4 regions of the Paracoccus sp. SSJ genome follow, and region 3 is predicted to be linked to each of the others. Evidence: riboswitches for the same ligand, from Rfam matches in the RefSeq annotation. Region 3 holds a riboswitch; each other region holds the start of a gene.
The links. Region 3 has a riboswitch for cobalamin ahead of QPR87_RS13620 (CbtB domain-containing protein). Riboswitches for the same ligand answer to the same signal wherever they lie in the genome.
Positions count from the first base shown of each region.

Region 1 (4,163 bases), on a different contig from region 3:
GTTGATCTTTTTCTTGCGGATGCGCTTGTCGTCCACCATCTCGGCATATTTCTCGGTGACCGAGATTTCCGAGAAGGGCAGGCCATAGACCTTTTCCACGTCATGGGGCGAGAACAGGTACATGTCCTCGTTGCGCTTGGCGAGTTCGAAGGTCACGTCCGGGATCACCACGCCCAGCGACAGCGTCTTGATGCGGATCTTTTCGTCGGCGTTCTCGCGCTTGGTGTCCAGGAAGCGCAGGATGTCGGGGTGATGCGCGTTCAGATAGACCGCCCCCGCGCCTTGCCGCGCGCCAAGCTGGTTGGCATAGGAAAAGCTGTCCTCCAGCAGTTTCATCACCGGGATGACGCCCGAGGACTGGTTCTCGATCCCCTTGATCGGCGCGCCGGCCTCGCGCAGGTTGGTCAGCATCAGGGCGACGCCGCCGCCGCGCTTGGAAAGCTGCAGCGCCGAATTGATGCCGCGGCCGATGGATTCCATGTTGTCTTCCAGCCGCAGCAGGAAGCACGAGATCAGCTCGCCCCGCGACTTCTTGCCGGCGTTCAGGAAGGTCGGCGTGGCGGGCTGGAACCGGCCCGACAGGATTTCCTCCATGAAGCGCATGGCCAGATCCTCGTCGCCGCGCGCGAGCGCCAGCGCGACCATGACCACCCGGTCCTCGTAGCGTTCCAGATAGCGCCGCCCGTCGCGGGTCTTCAGCGTATAGCTGGTGTAATACTTGAAGGCGCCGAGAAAGGTCGGAAAGCGGAATTTCCGCGCATAGGCCGCGTCCCAGATCCGGTGCAGGAAGGCGCGCGGATACTGGTCCAGCACCTCGGCCTCGTAATAGCCCTCGTCGACCAGATAGCCCAGCTTTTCGTCCAGCGAGTGGAAGAAGACGGTGTTCTGGTTGACATGCTGCAGGAAATACTGCCGCGCGGCCTTGCGATCCGCGTCGAAGCGGATGCGGCCCTCGCCGTCGTAAAGGTTCAGCATCGCATTCAGCGCGTGATAGTCCAGCTCGGCCTTTACGCCATCGTCAAGCATTCCGTCCCCCAGAATTTCGCAAGCCCCGCCTGAACGCGGGAAATGTCCAGATCAGTCCCCGCCAGCTCGAATCGATACAGCACGGGGACGTTGCACTTGTCAGATATCACCCGACCGGCCAAGGCGTATGTCGCCCCGAAATTCCGGTTGCCGGCGGCGATGACGCCGCGCAGCAGGGCCCGGCGGTCAGGATCGTTGAGAAAGCGGATCACCTGCTTGGGCACCGCGCCCCGACCCATCCCGTCGGCATAGGTCGGGCAGATCAGCACATAGGGCAGGGCGGGGGCGGGCATCTCGTCCCTGGGCGAGATCGGGATGCGCCCGGCCGGCAGGCCGAGCCGCGTCACGAAACGCGCCGTGTTCCCCGAGCCCGAGGAGAAATAGACCAGCCCGCCCATGGCCCCGGATCAGGACAGGCGGCCGATCATGTCCGGGCGGAACCCGGCCCAATGGGCTTCGCCGGCGATGACGACGGGAGCCTGGCGATAGCCCAGCGAGGCGACCAGTTCCATCGCCGCGTCATCCTCGGTCAGATCCACCAGATGGTAGTCCAGGCCGCGCGCATCCAGGGCGCGGGTCGTGGCGGTGCATTGCACGCAGGCGGGCTTGGAATAAACGGTGATGGTCATGCCTCGGCTCCTTTTGTTCTGTCGGCAAGAGGGGGCCGGGCCGATGGGCGTGCCATCCGGACCCTGTTCCAGCCCCGCGCCCGCCGCACGGTTTCGTCCTTTCGCGTCATGGCAGGTCTTCTGACTTGCGGGTCTCGGCTTGGCCGGCCTTCCCGGGGCGCGTGGCCCCAGTGGTGATCCGGCGTCGCTCTCCGCTTACAGCTGCGGGGGCAGTGCCGGCTTTTCACCGGCTTCCCTTTTCATCCCCGAGTCGGCCCCGGGACAACCATGACCCTTGCAGTTAGCCATGGGTCATGGCCGGGGTCAATCCATATTTAGTGGATAACTGCGTCCGCCATGGAATATCTGGTGGGCGCATCGATTCTGCCTGTCGCGGGGGATTTCCGGCTTCCGGCGATATCCCGGCCGGGGTATTGCGCCGCGTCCGGCCGGGCAGGCTGTTGGATTGCCGCAACACTCGCCTGTTTCGCAGTCGAAATGACGCAGCGTCATTTGACAAACTGCGACAATTGGCCCCCTTGCATGGGTTACGCGCGGCCAGGACGAGGCACTTCGTTCCCCTTCCGGCTCGTGACACCGCAAGCCATTGATGAGCCAGCACCTTCCTGTCGTTTCCGCCCTGAGGCGGTTGCGATTCATCTTTCGTGCCGGGATCAACCCATGAACAAAACCCATCCCAAACCGCCTGCCTCGGCGTCGGCCGCGCAATTGCTGCCGACCCTGGGCCTGCTTCCCGTGCTGGCCATCTCGGCCGGCGTAGCCGGCCCCGCCCAGGCGCAGGATACCGTAACCCTGGACACGGTGGTCATCCGCCGCCAGCAGGGCAACGAGGCCGAGACCAGCTACAAGGTCACCGAAAGCACCTCGGACAAGGCCACCGCGCCGTTGCTCGACACGCCAAGGACGGTGACCGTCGTCACCGGGCGCCAGATCGAAGAGCGCGGCCAGACCTCGGTCGCAGACGTGCTGCGCACCACGCCGGGCGTCACCCTGGGCGCAGGCGAAGGCGGCGTGCCGCAGGGCGTGCGCCCCTATATCCGCGGCTTCGAGGCCAGCCAGGACATGCTGGTCGACGGCATGCGCAACGCCTCGCGCACGCAATACGAGGCCTTCAACCTGGAATCCATCGAGATCAGCAAGGGCCCGGGCGGGGTCTATTCCGGTGCCGGCTCGACCGGCGGCACCATCAGCCTGAACAGCAAGATCCCGCAGCCGGGCGCCTTTGACGAGGTGGCGCTGTCCTACGGCACCGGCAACTATGTCCGCGGCACGCTGGATTCGAACCGCGAATTCGGCGCGATCGGCCTTCGCCTGAACCTGATGGCGCAGCGCGCCGACGACCTGGGCGGGCGCGACGGCGTCGAGTCCAGGCGGGTCGGCGTGGCGCCCAGCTTCAGCTATCGCCTGACCGATGACAGCAAGATCACCGCCGGGCTCTATTACTACAAGGACGAGGATACGCCCGATTACGGCGTGCCGATGTCCAATGCCACCACGCCGGCCGCATGGCGGCGCGGCTCGGGCACCCGCATCGACCCGTTCCTGCCGGTCGATGTCGATCCCGACACCTTCTACGGCCTGCACGCGCGCGATTTCCGCGACATCGAATCCGCCTCGGGCTATGTGAGGTTCGAGCATGCCTTCTCGGACAGCCTGCGGCTGACCACGGCGCTGCGCAAGGCACGCGACACCAACACCTATGTCGTGACCTCGCCGACCTCGGGCAGCGACGGCCTGGTGTCGCGCAGTTCCAAGGCTTCGGATCGGGTGAACGAGACGGTCTCGTTCAACGCCCAGCTTTCGGGCGAGGCACGGGCCTGGGGCGTCGAGCACAGCTTCGCGGTCGGCGTGGACATCGCCAATTCGCGTGCCACCACCCGCCGGCTGACGGTGACCAATCCCGACCCGATGCCGACCTCGCCCTATGAGAATCCGAACCCCGGCGCGCCCTGGGGCGGCAGCATCGAGCGCGGCGGCGAGAGCGGCTACAGCACCACCAGGTCGCGTGGCGTCTATGCGCTGGATACCATCACCTTCACCCCGCAATGGGAGGCGACGGTGGGGCTGCGCTGGGACGATTACAGCGTCGACAGCATTATCCATGCGACCGACACCACCCCGCGCGAAAGCCACGGCAACGATTCCGATTTCCTGAACGGGATGCTGGGCGTGGTCTACAAGCCGGTGCAGAACGGTTCGATCTATGCCTCGGCCAGCACCTCCTCGAACCCGGCGGGCGAGGGCGCGGGCACTGGTGGCAGCAATGCCTCGGACGATCTGGACAGCCTCGACCCCGAGCGCAGCGTGAACTACGAGATCGGCACGAAATGGCTGGTGCTGAACGACCAGCTCGAGCTGAGCGCGGCGCTGTTCAGGACCGAAAAGGACAATGCCCGCGTCACCAACGCCCTGGGCGAGACCGCGAATATCGGCAACACCACCGCCAGGGGCATCGAGCTGGGCTTTGCCGGCCAGGTCACCGAGCGCTGGGGCATCTGGGGCGGTTAT
Region 1 is NZ_JASSPE010000013.1:12,404-16,566, forward strand. It holds gene nrdE (class 1b ribonucleoside-diphosphate reductase subunit alpha) at 1-1,026, opposite strand, end outside; gene nrdI (class Ib ribonucleoside-diphosphate reductase assembly flavoprotein NrdI) at 1,008-1,424, opposite strand; gene nrdH (glutaredoxin-like protein NrdH) at 1,434-1,655, opposite strand; cobalamin riboswitch at 1,749-1,940, opposite strand; gene QPR87_RS14635 (TonB-dependent receptor) at 2,316-4,163, shown strand, end outside.
Region 1: it holds a riboswitch for cobalamin, as region 3 does, so the genes downstream of both, nrdH (glutaredoxin-like protein NrdH) here and QPR87_RS13620 (CbtB domain-containing protein) in region 3, are expected to answer to the same signal.

Region 2 (4,163 bases), on a different contig from region 3:
TCAGCGCCGCGACCTGCTCGACCTCGACATCCGGGGCCAGCCGCACCTTTTTCATATGCACGCGCAGGATGTCGATGCGGCCCTTTTTGTCGGGCTTGTCCACCAGCACCTGCCGGTCGAAGCGGCCGGCACGCAGCAGCGCGGGGTCCAGGATCTCGGGCCGGTTGGTCGCGGCCAACAGCACGACGCCCGACGAGTGGTCGAAGCCGTCCAGCTCGGACAGCAACTGGTTCAGCGTCTGCTCGCGCTCGTCGTTGCCGCCGGTGAACTGGCCCGAGTTGCGGGCGCGGCCAAGCGCATCGAGTTCGTCGATGAAGATGATGGCCGGCGCGCTCTTGCGGGCCTGCTCGAACAGGTCGCGCACCCGGGCGGCGCCGACGCCGACGAACAGCTCGACGAATTCCGAGCCCGAGATCGACAGGAAGGTCACCCCCGCCTCGCCCGCCACGGCCCGCGCCAGCAGAGTCTTGCCGGTGCCGGGCGGGCCGACCAGCAGCACCCCCTTGGGGATGCGCGCGCCAAGGCGGCCATAGCCCTCGGGGTCGCGCAGGAAGGCGATGATCTCTTCGAGTTCGGCCTTGGCCTCGTCCACGCCGGCCACGTCGGCAAAGGTCACGCCGGTTTCCTTTTCCATATAGACCTTGGCCCGGCTCTTGCCGACCTGCATGAAGCCGCCCAGGCCCTGACGCTCGGCAAACTTGCGGAACACGAACATCCACAGCGCCAGGAACAGCACCACCGGCACCACCCAGGACAGCAGCGTGCCGAGCCAGGTGTTCTGCGGCACACCGCTGATCTCGACCCCGGCCTGGTCGATGCGCTCCAGGATCGCCGGATCGACCAGCGTGGTGACGAACTGGTTGCGGCCATCGACCGGGGTGCTGAAGCTGCCGGTGATCCGGTCGCCGCCCACCGCCACGGACGAGATGCGGCCCTGTTGCAGATAGGTTTCGAACTGGCTGTAGCTGATCGGCGCGATGTCGCGCGCGCCGGACACCAGGTCCTGGATCAGGATCACGGCCAGGAAGGCCAGGATCCAATACCAGATGTGGAACTCGGTCCTCTTCTCCATGACATCTCCGTGGCGGCGACCCGCAAGGGCGCCTGGCCGATGGGCGCGCGCGCCGTCGATGTTGCCCGACCGCGCGGCGCCGATCAACTCCGCCCGGAGCGGACGCCGCGTCCGGCAAGCGGCGACCGGGGATCGGAGCCGTTCAGCCGCAGCTGCCGCGCCGCCATTCATGGCGGTTCAGGTCGCGGCAAAAGCCCGCGGCCGCCATCGTGTCCTGGATGGTGAACAGGGGCGCGATCACGGTCGCAGGTCCGCTTTTGCAGGACAGTGCGGCCAGGAACGCCTCGCCGCGCAGGATGGTGACGCCGGCTTCCAGCGGCATGTCCTCGTCCAGCCGGTCGACGCTGTGCCATGCCTCGTAGACATGGCCGTCGTTGCGAAAGGCCACGCTTTCCCAGATCGCCCTGCCGACGCCGCTCCAGGGGGTGGCGGTTCCGGCCGCGAACGTCTCGCGCAGGGTCAGCTTGGGCCGGCCCTTGGGGCCGAAAGCATAGGTGAAGGCCCCCTCGCCCTGAAAATCCCCCGGTTCGATGCAGACCTCGAGATGCCTGCCATCGCCGATGTCGCAGGAAATCAGCGTCTCGGTCCTGCAATCGGCCAGCGCGACGCTTGCCGCAAGGATCAGCACCAGGACAAGCAGGCAGGGAAATGGGCGCATGGTGGTCTCCGCTCATCGCCGGCCCATCTTGCTCTGGACGCTGTCGCCGGCAAGCCTGAATCGGCCCGGCCGGAGAGGTGATCGGGCAACGCCGGCCCTCCGTCGTCGAGACCGGCCCGCCAACGGAGTTGACGCGCCGGAATCGCGTCACTACACGGTCGGGTGACGGTTTCCGATTTCGGAATGAAAAGGGAACGCAGTGCGGACCAGCCGGTCCCATGCTGCGGCTGCCCCCGCAACTGTAGGCGGATAGCCTTTGCCAACGGCCACTGGGTGCGACCCCGGGAAGGCGGCGACAGGCGACGACCCGCGAGCCAGGAGACCTGCCGTCAGCCGTTGTCACGCGTGAACACATCGGGCGGGGTGCCCCGGTGGGTAGCCATCCGTCCGCTGTCAGCGGATAACAGGATGTCGCGTTTGCGGTGACGGTGAAATTGTCGCTGGAGCCACATTCGTGCGCGATCATATCCATTCCCCGTCCGCGCGTCGCGACGCGCAGGACAGCCTGTCCCGCCATGCCATCCGCCGCAGCCGCGGCACGGCGCTTCTATCGGTCTTGCTGGCCGTGGCGGCCCTGCCCGCCTCTGCGCAGCAGGCCGCAACCCGGAACGCCGGCGAGGTAATGCTGGACCCGATCACCGTCAAGGGCCTGTCCCTTGGCTCGGGTCTGGATCTTCGGGCGCATTCGAACGCCGGCAGCCGCCTGGGGCTGAGCGTGTTGCAGACGCCGGCCAGCGTGCAGGTGATCGAGGCCGAAACAATCCGCCAGCGCGGCCAGCGCGACGTCAACCAGGCCATCGTCCAGAACGGGACCGGCATCAGCTTTCACGGATCCCCCGGCAATGGCGGCACCTCGCTCAGCATGCGCGGTTTCAACGGGCACGGGTCGGTGACGCGGCTTTACGACGGCACGCGGCTTTATCCCGCGTCGGGCACCATCTCCTTTCCCTTCGACAGCTGGAGCGTGGAGCGCATCGAGGTCCTGAACGGTCCCTCCTCGGTGCTGTATGGCGAAGGCGCCGTCGGCGGCGCGATCAATATCGTCCCGAAACGGCCCCTGACCGACCGCAGCCGGAACGAGATCCGCGCGACGCTTGGCACGGATGGCCAGCGCGGGCTGGCCTTGGGCAGCGCCGGGCCGATCAACGAGGTCCTGGCCTACAGCATCGATGTCAGCGGCACCGCGTCGGACGGCTGGCTGGATCGCAACGACACGTCCAGCCGCGCGCTGTCGGCAGCGCTGCGCTGGCAGGCGACCGAGGACCTGGCGCTGACCCTGTCGCATGACCATGGCGACAACCGGCCCGGCACCTATTTCGGAACGCCGCTTGTCGATGGCCGGATCGACGAGCGCGTGCGCCGCCGGAACTTCAACGTCGAGGACGCCCTGGTCCGCTACAAGGACAGCTATACGCAGTTGCGGGCCGAATGGACGCCGGCCGACAACGTGACGATCCGCAGCAACAGCTATTACCTGGCCAGCGACCGCAATTGGCGCAATGTCGAGGATTACCTCTATCGACCGGATACGGGCGATGTGCTGCGCCAGTTCTACATCGCGATCAACCACGATCTGGAGCAGGTCGGCAACCGCACCGACGCCACCATCAGCACCACGCCCGGCGGAATGGAAAACACCACGACGATCGGCTTCGACGTGAACCGGATCACGTTCAGGAATACCAACAATTCGCCTTATCCGGGCGAGTCGGTGGTGGATTTCCCGAACCCGCGACCCGGCCTCTTCGGCCCGCATCAGATGGCGACGACGGCTGACCTGACTACCGATCAATATGCGCTGTTTCTCGACAACCGGCTGAAGATCAACGAGCAATGGTCGGTCGTCGGCGGGCTGCGCCATGACAATCTGCGCGTCACCCGCGTCGAGCCCGCCTTCACCCGCAGCTTCGATTCCGTCAGCTGGCGCCTGGGCGCGGTCTACAGCCCGCTGCCGGACGTGGCGATCTATGCCCAGTATTCCCGCGCGGCCGAGCCGATCGGCAATGTCCTGTCGCTATCCCAGTCGCAGGCGGATCTGAAGCTGGCCAAGGCGCGCCAGCAGGAAATCGGGGTGAAATTCGCCTTTCTGGACGGACGCGGCGATGCCACGCTGTCGGCCTATCGGATCGTCAAGAACGACCTGCTGGCCCGCGATCCCGACGATCCGGCGATCACCCGGCAGATCGGCCAGCAAAGCTCGAAGGGGATCGAGGCGGCGGTCGGGTTCGACGTCGCCCCGAACCTGCGCATCGACGTGAACGGCGCGCTGCTGTCTCCGCGCTATGACGATTATGTCCAGTCCGGCGGCGACTATTCCGGCAATCGCCCGCCCAATGCACCGCGCCGCGTCGCCAATATCTGGGGCTCCTGGGCCTTTGCCGAGGACTGGACGGTGCGGGCCGGTGCCCATTACGTGGGCGAGGTGTTCACCAA
Region 2 is NZ_JASSPE010000001.1:233,654-237,816, forward strand. It holds gene ftsH (ATP-dependent zinc metalloprotease FtsH) at 1-1,072, opposite strand, end outside; gene QPR87_RS01115 (hypothetical protein) at 1,215-1,730, opposite strand; cobalamin riboswitch at 1,880-2,075, shown strand; gene QPR87_RS01120 (TonB-dependent receptor) at 2,185-4,163, shown strand, end outside.
Region 2: it holds a riboswitch for cobalamin, as region 3 does, so the genes downstream of both, QPR87_RS01120 (TonB-dependent receptor) here and QPR87_RS13620 (CbtB domain-containing protein) in region 3, are expected to answer to the same signal.

Region 3 (4,163 bases):
GCGCCGTGATCCGCGCGGGGTCGAGGATCGAGACCATGCCAAGGCCCAGGTTGCGCACCCGCGCCGCCAGCCACAGCGCATGGATCGCCATGGCCGTCGACTGCCGCAGGGTCTGCGGCATGGTGGCGCGGCCCAGGCCGTGGCCCTCGGACGGGTCGATCTGGGTAAAGACGGCCAGCCAGACAGGTGCATGGTCCAGGCCGGCGAGCTTCAGCGCATCGTATTCCTGCCGCTGCCGGCCCTGGTAGCGGCCTGCGGCCTGGGCATTGCAGCGCAGGAAATCGGCGCGGATCTTGGCCCGCAGGGCCGGACTTTCGACCCGGATCACCTGCCAGGGCCGGGCATTGCCGACCGAGGGCGACAGTTCCATCGCCGCGTGCAATTCGTCCAGCAGCGGCTCGGGGATCGGGTCGTCGCGGAAATGCCGCACGTCGCGGCGCCATCGCAGGATGCGCTCCAGTGCGGCCCGGTCCTCAGCGCCGAACTCCATTACGGCGCCGCGCAGATGGCGCTGTCGGGCAGGCCCTCGGCCCCGGCGCGGATGCCGATGGGGCGGTCGGGCACGGTCAGCTCGACGGCGAGCGGATGGCCGGCGACGGTCAGCGGGCGGTGGTCGTTCGAGTTCAATTCGACCCGCAGCCGGTCGCCGGGCACGAGCATGTCGAGGTGATGGGCCGGGCCGTAAAGCCGGGCGATCTTTGTGCCGTTGCGATAGAGATGCGCATGGCCCTCGCCGCTGCGATCGGCCAGCCCGGCATGTTCGGGGGCAAAGCAGAAGCCCTGCGCTTCGACGAACAGGTTCCAGCCTGCGGTGCTGTCGGGCTCCAGCCGGGCCGAGGCGGTGGCGCTGCCGGCGGGCAGGTCGATGGGAGGGCCGTGGTCATGCGCCGCGGCCTGCACGCCATGGCCATGCGCGCCATGATCGTGGCCGTCCAGCGTGATGCCGTTGGCGGCGGCGATGACAAAGCCCATGCCGCCGCCGAAGATCAGGCCGATCAGCAGCATCGGGATCGAGCGATCCATGTCTTTTCCCCGTTTCATGGAAAGGCCGGGCGCGGAATGCACGCCCGGCCGTAAGGGTTGCGGCCCGGATCAGGCGGCTTGCGGAACCGGCGCGCTTTGGCTTTCGCGCTGCCAGAACCAGCCGGCCAGCAGGCCCAGAAGCACCCAGGCCATGGCGCCGGCACCCAGCGCGCGGCCGGCGAACTCGGCCGAAAGCTCGGGCGGGACCGGGCCGGCATAGCTGTCGGGCTGCGGCGCGCCGATCACATGCGGCGCCAGGATCAGCACGACCGCCACGCCCCAGGCCGCCCAGCCCTTGCCAAAGGCGATCAGCCACAGCGCAAGCCCAGTGGCCAGCGCCGTGCCCAGCCACCAGATGGCGCGGACCTGCACATCGGCGGCGGCGACGCCCGGCACCTCGGGGGCAAGACCGAAGGCGGGGGCAAGCTGCATGGTCAGGTAGCCCGCAAGCCCCCAAAGCAGCCCCTGCCGCGCGGTGACCGCATTGCCCTGCGATTCGGAAACCGCCATCAGCGCCACCAGCATCAGCCCGTAGCCGGCATAGACCATCATGGTGAACAGGACCGAAAGCATGTTGCGGGTCCATTCGAACGGTCCCGGATCCTGATGCGCGCTGACGGTTTCGGCACCGAAATGCGCCAGTTGGCCGGATTCGTACAGCTCGGCATGCAGCAGCACGGGCTGCACGAACCAAAGCTGCAACAGGGCGGCAATCAGCCCCGTTACAGCGCCAGCGATCAATCCGCTGGTCAGAATGCGCGAGAACATGTCAGTGACAGGGGAAGCCGGTCGCGTGACGCACGTCATGGGCGGCGTCATGCAGGGTCTCGGCCTGCACCAGCCCGGACATGAAGATCAGCCCGAAGCCGATGGCGAATGCGCCCACGGCAGGAAACAGCACCGAGGCGCGGCTGGCGCCGGCGGCGGTCATGGGTTTTGCGGTCATCTGCGACCCTTTCCTTTGGTCGTCCAACCCGACGACATTGCGGTTTCACGCATCGGCAGGTCTCCTGGCTCGCGGGTCACGGCTGACGCCCGCCTTCCCGGCCGGATGGCCAGTGGCACGATGGGCGTCCGCTCTCCGCCTACAGTCGCGGGGGCGGCTGCGGATTTGGTCCCCAAGACGCCGGAGACGGCACCGCATTCCCTTTTGGCCCCGAAAGGGGCACCGATACACGCATATGTTACCCGCGATGTCGTGCGGGCAGCAAGCGGAATCGGGGGGGCGGAGACCTAGGGGGCGGGCGGCCAGTCCAGGTCGACCCAGACCAGCCGATGCGCCGAAGCCGCCAGCGCTGCCTCGGCCAGCGGTCCGTCGGCCGGCCAGAGCACGCCCGAGCCCAGCACCTTCAGCCCCTTGGCCGACAGGACGTAATCGACGCGCAGGTTGCCCGGCGGCTTGTCGTCCGGCCAGTCGCCGGTATCCAGCGCCGGATCGCCCTTGTGGCCGTCGTTGACGCCGCCCCTTGCCGCCGCGCCGCCGGGGCTGCGGGGCAGGGGGTCTGTGACATGCGCCATGATCCGGGCCAGCGCCTCGGGCCGGCCCTCGCTGTCCATGGGATCGAGGTTCAGGTTGCCGGCCAGCACGAAGGGGCCGTCGGGCAGGTGATGCAGCCAGAAGGCCAGTTCGTCATGGTTGCGCCGGCCGTTCAGGTCCTCGGGCCCGTCGAAGACCGGCGGCGTCGCGGACATGCCCAGCAGATGCAGCGGCCGATCCGCGACCGTGACCACCGCGTCCCAATGCGCGGTCGAGGACAGGCGGCGGATCGCCACGACATCCTCGGGCAGTGGCGGCATCAGGTGGCCGGGCAGGTCGCGCCACAGGAAATCCGTGTGATCCGTCACCGGCCCGATGGGGTGGCGCGACAGGATCGCCATGCCGCCTTGGCCCGAGAATGTGCCGAAGCCCTGCGCATCGTCGGCCGTGCCCAGCCGCCCGTCGGCGTTCAGGTCCAGCCCGGTCGCCATGCCGGAATTGGGCCGGGCGGCGAAACGGTGCGGATAGTCCAGCCCGGCCTCGGCCAGCCTTGCGGCAAAGGCGTCCAGCGCGCGACCCTCGTAATCCCAGTCGAATTTGGTCAGCAGCAGGATGTCGGGCCGGGTCTCGGCGACGACCCGGATCGCCGCCTCGATCTGCGCATCCTTGCGGCCGAGGTCGCGCAACAAAAGCCCCGGCCCGTCGCGCGACAGGTCGGGGCTGTAGGTGGCGATCCGCAGGGGATCGGCATGGGCGGCAAGGCCAAGGGCGGCAAGCAGCGCCGCCCCGGCAAGCGCCCTTACACCCAAGGCCGGCTCTGGGCCATCTGCGCCTCATAGGTGTCGATGGCGCCTGCCTTCTCCATGGTCAGGCCGATATCGTCCAGCCCGTTCAGCAGGCAGTGGCGGCGGAACGGGTCCAGCTCGAAGGGGAAGCTCTGCCCGTCCGAGGTGGTCACGGTCAGGTTTTCCAGATCGACGGTCATGCGGGCGTTGGCGCCCTTCTTCGCGTCCTCCATCAGCAGGTCCACGACCTCTTGCGGCATGACGATGGGCAGGATGCCGTTCTTGAAGCAGTTGTTGTAGAAGATGTCGGCGAAACTGGTGGAGATCACGCAGCGGATGCCGAAATCCAGCAGGGCCCAGGGCGCGTGCTCGCGCGACGAACCACAGCCGAAATTGTCGCCGGCGACGATAATCTGCGATTCCCGGTAGGCCGGCTGGTTCAGCACGAAATCGGGGATCTCGGAGCCGTCGGGATTGTAGCGCATCTCGTCGAACAGGTTCTTGCCCAGACCCGAGCGATGGATCGTCTTCAGGAACTGTTTCGGGATGATCATGTCGGTGTCGATGTTGACCAGCGGCATGGGTGCCGCGATTCCGGTCAGTGTGGTGAACTTGTCCATGTCTTGATCCTCGCAGAATTGACTTGGCGCGCGCGCGCCCGTTAACCGAGACCCGAGCGGCGCCTTGCGCCATGGCCATGCGGGTCTTGCTGATGCTTTTCGGGTTTTCGAGCTTCGCCGCCCTGCGCGCCTGCATCGCGCGCGACTGGACGCCGCAGATCGGCGACCCCGAGATCACCGGCTGGCTGACGGTGCTCTCGTATCTTGTCTGCCTGTTCCTGGCGGTAAAGGTGCTGCACTGCCGTCCGGCCGGCGCGG
Region 3 is NZ_JASSPE010000011.1:83,696-87,858, forward strand. It holds gene bluB (5,6-dimethylbenzimidazole synthase) at 1-490, opposite strand, end outside; gene QPR87_RS13610 (hypothetical protein) at 490-1,023, opposite strand; gene QPR87_RS13615 (CbtA family protein) at 1,093-1,791, opposite strand; gene QPR87_RS13620 (CbtB domain-containing protein) at 1,793-1,969, opposite strand; cobalamin riboswitch at 2,007-2,211, opposite strand; gene QPR87_RS13625 (endonuclease/exonuclease/phosphatase family protein) at 2,257-3,309, opposite strand; gene leuD (3-isopropylmalate dehydratase small subunit) at 3,300-3,905, opposite strand; gene QPR87_RS13635 (hypothetical protein) at 3,977-4,163, shown strand, end outside.

Region 4 (4,163 bases), on a different contig from region 3:
TGTCGGCGTGACGGTGATGTAGGGCAGGCCGAAGTTCTCCAGTGCCCGGCGCACCAGCTTGCGGCAGGCCTCGGCCGAGGACAGCTGCGTGCCCATGTAGAGATGCAAGACCGTGCCGCCGGTGTATTTGCGCTGCAGCGCCTCTTGCCGTTCCAGCGCCTCGAACGGGTCGTCGGTAAAGCCGACCGGAAGCTGGCTCGAGTTTGTGTAGTAAGGCTCGTGTTCGGTGCCGGCCTGGAGAATGCCGGGGAAACGCTTGCGGTCCTCCTTGGCGAAGCGATAGGTGGTGCCCTCTGCCGGCGTCGCCTCCAAGTTATAGAGATGTCCGGTCTGTTCCTGGAAGGCGGTGATGCGCGCCCGCAGATGGTCGAGCAGCCGCAGCGCGAAGCCATGGCCCCAGCTCGTGGTGATGTCATGTGCATCGTCGGTGAAGTTGCGGATCATCTCGTTGATGCCGTTCACGCCCAGGGTCGAAAAATGGTTGCGCAGCGTGCCCAGGTAGCGCCGGCTATAGGGAAACAGCCCGTCGTCCATCAGCCGCTGGATCACCCGGCGCTTGATCTCCAGGCTGTCGCGGCCCAGGTCGAGCAATTCGTCCAGGCGACGCCGGAGCCCGGCCTCGTTGCCCTTGTGCAGATGGCCCAGCCGCGCGCAGTTGACGGTGACGACGCCCAGCGAGCCGGTCTGCTCGGCGCTGCCGAACAGGCCGTTGCCGCGTTTCAGCAGCTCGGTCAGGTCCAGTTGCAGCCGGCAGCACATGGACCGCACCATGTTCGGCTTGAGGTCCGAGTTCAGGAAGTTCTGGAAATAGGGCAGGCCGTATTTCGCCGTCATCGCGAACAGCAGCTTGGCGTTCTCGCTGTCCCAGGGAAAGTCCGGCGTGATGTTGTAGGTCGGGATCGGAAAGGTGAAGACCCGGCCCTTTTCGTCGCCGCGCGTCATCACCTCGATATAGGCGCGGTTGATCATGTCCATCTCGGCCTGCAAGGCGCCATAGGTGAAATTCATTGGCTGACCGCCGATCACGGGCACCTGGTCGCGCAGATCCTCGGGGCAGACCCAGTCGAAGGTCAGGTTGGTGAACGGGGTCTGCGTGCCCCAGCGCGAGGGGACGTTGAGGTTGAAGATCAGCTCCTGCATGGCCTGCCGCACCTCGGCATAGCCCAAGCCATCCTTGCGGATGAAGGGGGCCATATAGGTGTCGAAGGAACTGAAGGCCTGCGCGCCGGCCCATTCGTTTTGCAGCGTTCCCAGGAAGTTCACGATCTGGCCGATGGCGCTGGACAGGCGTTTCGGCGGCCCGGCCTCGACCTTGCCGGGGACGCCGTTGAAGCCCTCGGTCAGCAAGGTGCGCAGCGACCAGCCGGCGCAATAGCCGGCCAGCATGTCGAGGTCGTGGATATGCAGGTCGCCCCGGCGGTGCGCCTCGCCCATGGCAAGCGGATAGACATGCGACAGCCAGTAGTTGGCCACCACCTTGCCCGAGACGTTCAGGATCAGCCCGCCGAGCGAATAGTCCTGGTTGGCGTTGGCATTCACCCGCCAATCGGCACGGTTCAAGTATTCGTTGACCGACGAGGCGACATCGACGGCGACATCCCTTGCCGGCGCGGCGGGCGGGGGCGTAAGCGGCGCCGGCATCAACGCGCCCTCCCTTGCCTGCGGCTTGCTGCCGCCCTTGCGGTGCTGCGGACGGCGACGCCGGCCTCGGCAGGTCTGGTGGTGAAGAATGGCCGCATCTGTTCCCCGTGCTGCTGTGGGCGGGGCAGGCCAGGACGCATGGAGCCCTGCGGCGACAAGGCCGCATTGCCAGGCGCACCGCCGGGACACCCCGCCCGTGGTTCATCGTCATCGTCACGGCAGGTCTCCTGGCTCGCAGGTCGCGGCCCTTGCCGGCCTTCCCAATGCCGTGCGGCACCAGTGGCGTGATCCGGCGCAGGCTCGCTGCTTACAGTTGCGGGGGCAGCGCCGGCCTTGCTCCGAAAGGCGCACCGGCTTCCCTCTTCGCTTTCGGGCCGGATCGACCCGAAAGAACCGTGATGCCTACATATAGGGATTAAGGCGCCGTATCCGTCAAGATGTTGTATTGACCTGCGACACTTTGTCCAAGAGAGGAAGTCAGACCGCTCACAACAACGGGTGCAGCGGACCTGAAGCAGGCCGATACGGTTTTGTACATGCAAATTTTCTGCTCGTGGTAGAGCGTCGTACAATTCGGAACCGGCCAGTCCAGGCCCGATGGATCAGCAGGCTCTTAGAGAAGATGAATGCCCCGATCCTTGTCGGGGCATTCGTTCGCATCAGAAGGTCATCTTCAGGCCGATACCCAGCTCGCGTGGCTCGACCACGGTGGCCTCGAAGCCGCCGATCGAGCGGCTGGCCCGCAGATAGGTCACCGAGCGGTCGTCGAACAGGTTGTTGACATAGGCGAAGGCCTGCAGGTTCTCGCGCGGTTGCCAAGTCAGCCGGGCATTGGCCACGGTATAGGAATCGACCCAGGTGTCGCGGTCCTCGTTGTCGTCGGAATAATAGCCGTCGGTATGGCGCAGCTGGCCGCTGAGCCGCCATTCCGGGGTGATGTCCCAATCGGCCGCCAGCGAAAGCGTATAGTCCGGGGACCGGCCGAAGCGATGGCCCTGGTAATCCGCCGCCGCGCTGGTGAAGCGGCTGATCTCGGTATGCAACAGGCCCAGCCCCGCCTTGACCCGCAGATTGTCGCGCAGCAGATAGTCCATCCCCAGTTCCAGGCCATAGGACTTGGCGCGCTCGGCATTGACGGTGATCGAACTGCCGATGTTCTCGGGCAGGCTGGTCACGACATAGCGCTGCGCATCATGGAGCTGGGTGTAGAACAGGTTGCCGGTCAGTTCCAGCCGGTCGTCCAGCAACCGGGTGCGGCCGAAGATCTCGTAGTTCCACGAGGTCTCGGCATCGAAGGGCACGTATTCCCCGCTGGTCAGGTTCAGCGTCACCCCGCCCGGGTTGTAGCCCTTGCTGATCATGGCGCCGATGCGGGTCGACTCGTCCAGGTCATAGGCCAGCGCGATCCTGGGCAGCCAGGCGTCGAAGCTTTCGTCGTAATCCAGCACGTTCGGGGTAAAGCTCGACACGCCGCGCCGGGTGATGTCGTCGCGCTGATAGCGCAGCCCGCCGGTCAGGCTCCAGCGGTCGGCAAGGCGCCAGGTGGTTTCGGCGAATATCCCCAGGCTGTCCTTGCGGTCGTCATAGGTGGTGGTGCCGCGGTAATCCAGAAGCTCGTCCGAATCGGTGCGCGAGACGAACAGTCCCGCTACGCCGCTGATCCGGTCCTCGGGCGTCCCGAAGGTTACGCGCGTCTCGTTCGAGGTCACGTCCTGATCCAGGATCGCTGTGCCCGCGCTGACCGGCTCGGTCGAGCGTTTGACCCAGATGTCGGAATATTGCAGCTGGTTGAACAACGTCCAGCCATTGCCGAATTCATAGCTGACATCAAGGATGGTGGTGTTCGTGCGCAGCCGCCAGCTGGGATTCGAGGCGGTGGCGCTTTCCAGATCCTCATAGGGCTCGGTCGCGGCTTCCCAGTTCGGCCGGTTGGTCAGGCTGTGCGAGAAGGTCAGCTTGCCCTCGAGCCCCGGGATCTCCTGCGGCTGCCACAGCAGCTTGGCGCGGATGGTGCGGGATTCATGGTCCTGGTCGGTCGAGCCCACCGCGAAGTCGGGGTTGGTATAGTCGATGTAATTGTCGCGCGCCCAGTAGTCGACGGCGATGCGCCCGGCCAGATCCTCGGACAAGGGCCCCGAGGCCATCAGGCTGGCGCGGCGGCGGCTGTGGCTGCCATATTCCAGCTGCGCGGCGCCCTCGGGCTGGAAAGTCGGATCCTTGGTCTTGACGATGATCGCCCCGGCGATCGAGTTCGCGCCCTGGGTCGCGGTCTGCGGGCCGCGAAAGACCTCGATCGACTCGACGTCCCAAAGCGCCTGGCTGCCCCAGACGATCTCGTTGTAGCCCAGATAATGCCCGTCCAGATTGAAGGCCAGCCGCGGGGCCGTGCCGCCGAAGAAGGCCACCGCGCCGGAATTCGGACCCTCGCTGTCCTGCCCGCGAATGGTGGGGGCGCCGCCTTGGCCGCCCGAGGCGACATAGGTCACGTTGGCGATGCCCGTCGCCGCATCGGCGATGCTGTC
Region 4 is NZ_JASSPE010000009.1:120,196-124,358, reverse strand. It holds gene QPR87_RS12085 (ribonucleoside triphosphate reductase) at 1-1,641, opposite strand, end outside; cobalamin riboswitch at 1,842-2,054, opposite strand; gene QPR87_RS12080 (TonB-dependent receptor) at 2,301-4,163, opposite strand, start outside.
Region 4: it holds a riboswitch for cobalamin, as region 3 does, so the genes downstream of both, QPR87_RS12085 (ribonucleoside triphosphate reductase) here and QPR87_RS13620 (CbtB domain-containing protein) in region 3, are expected to answer to the same signal.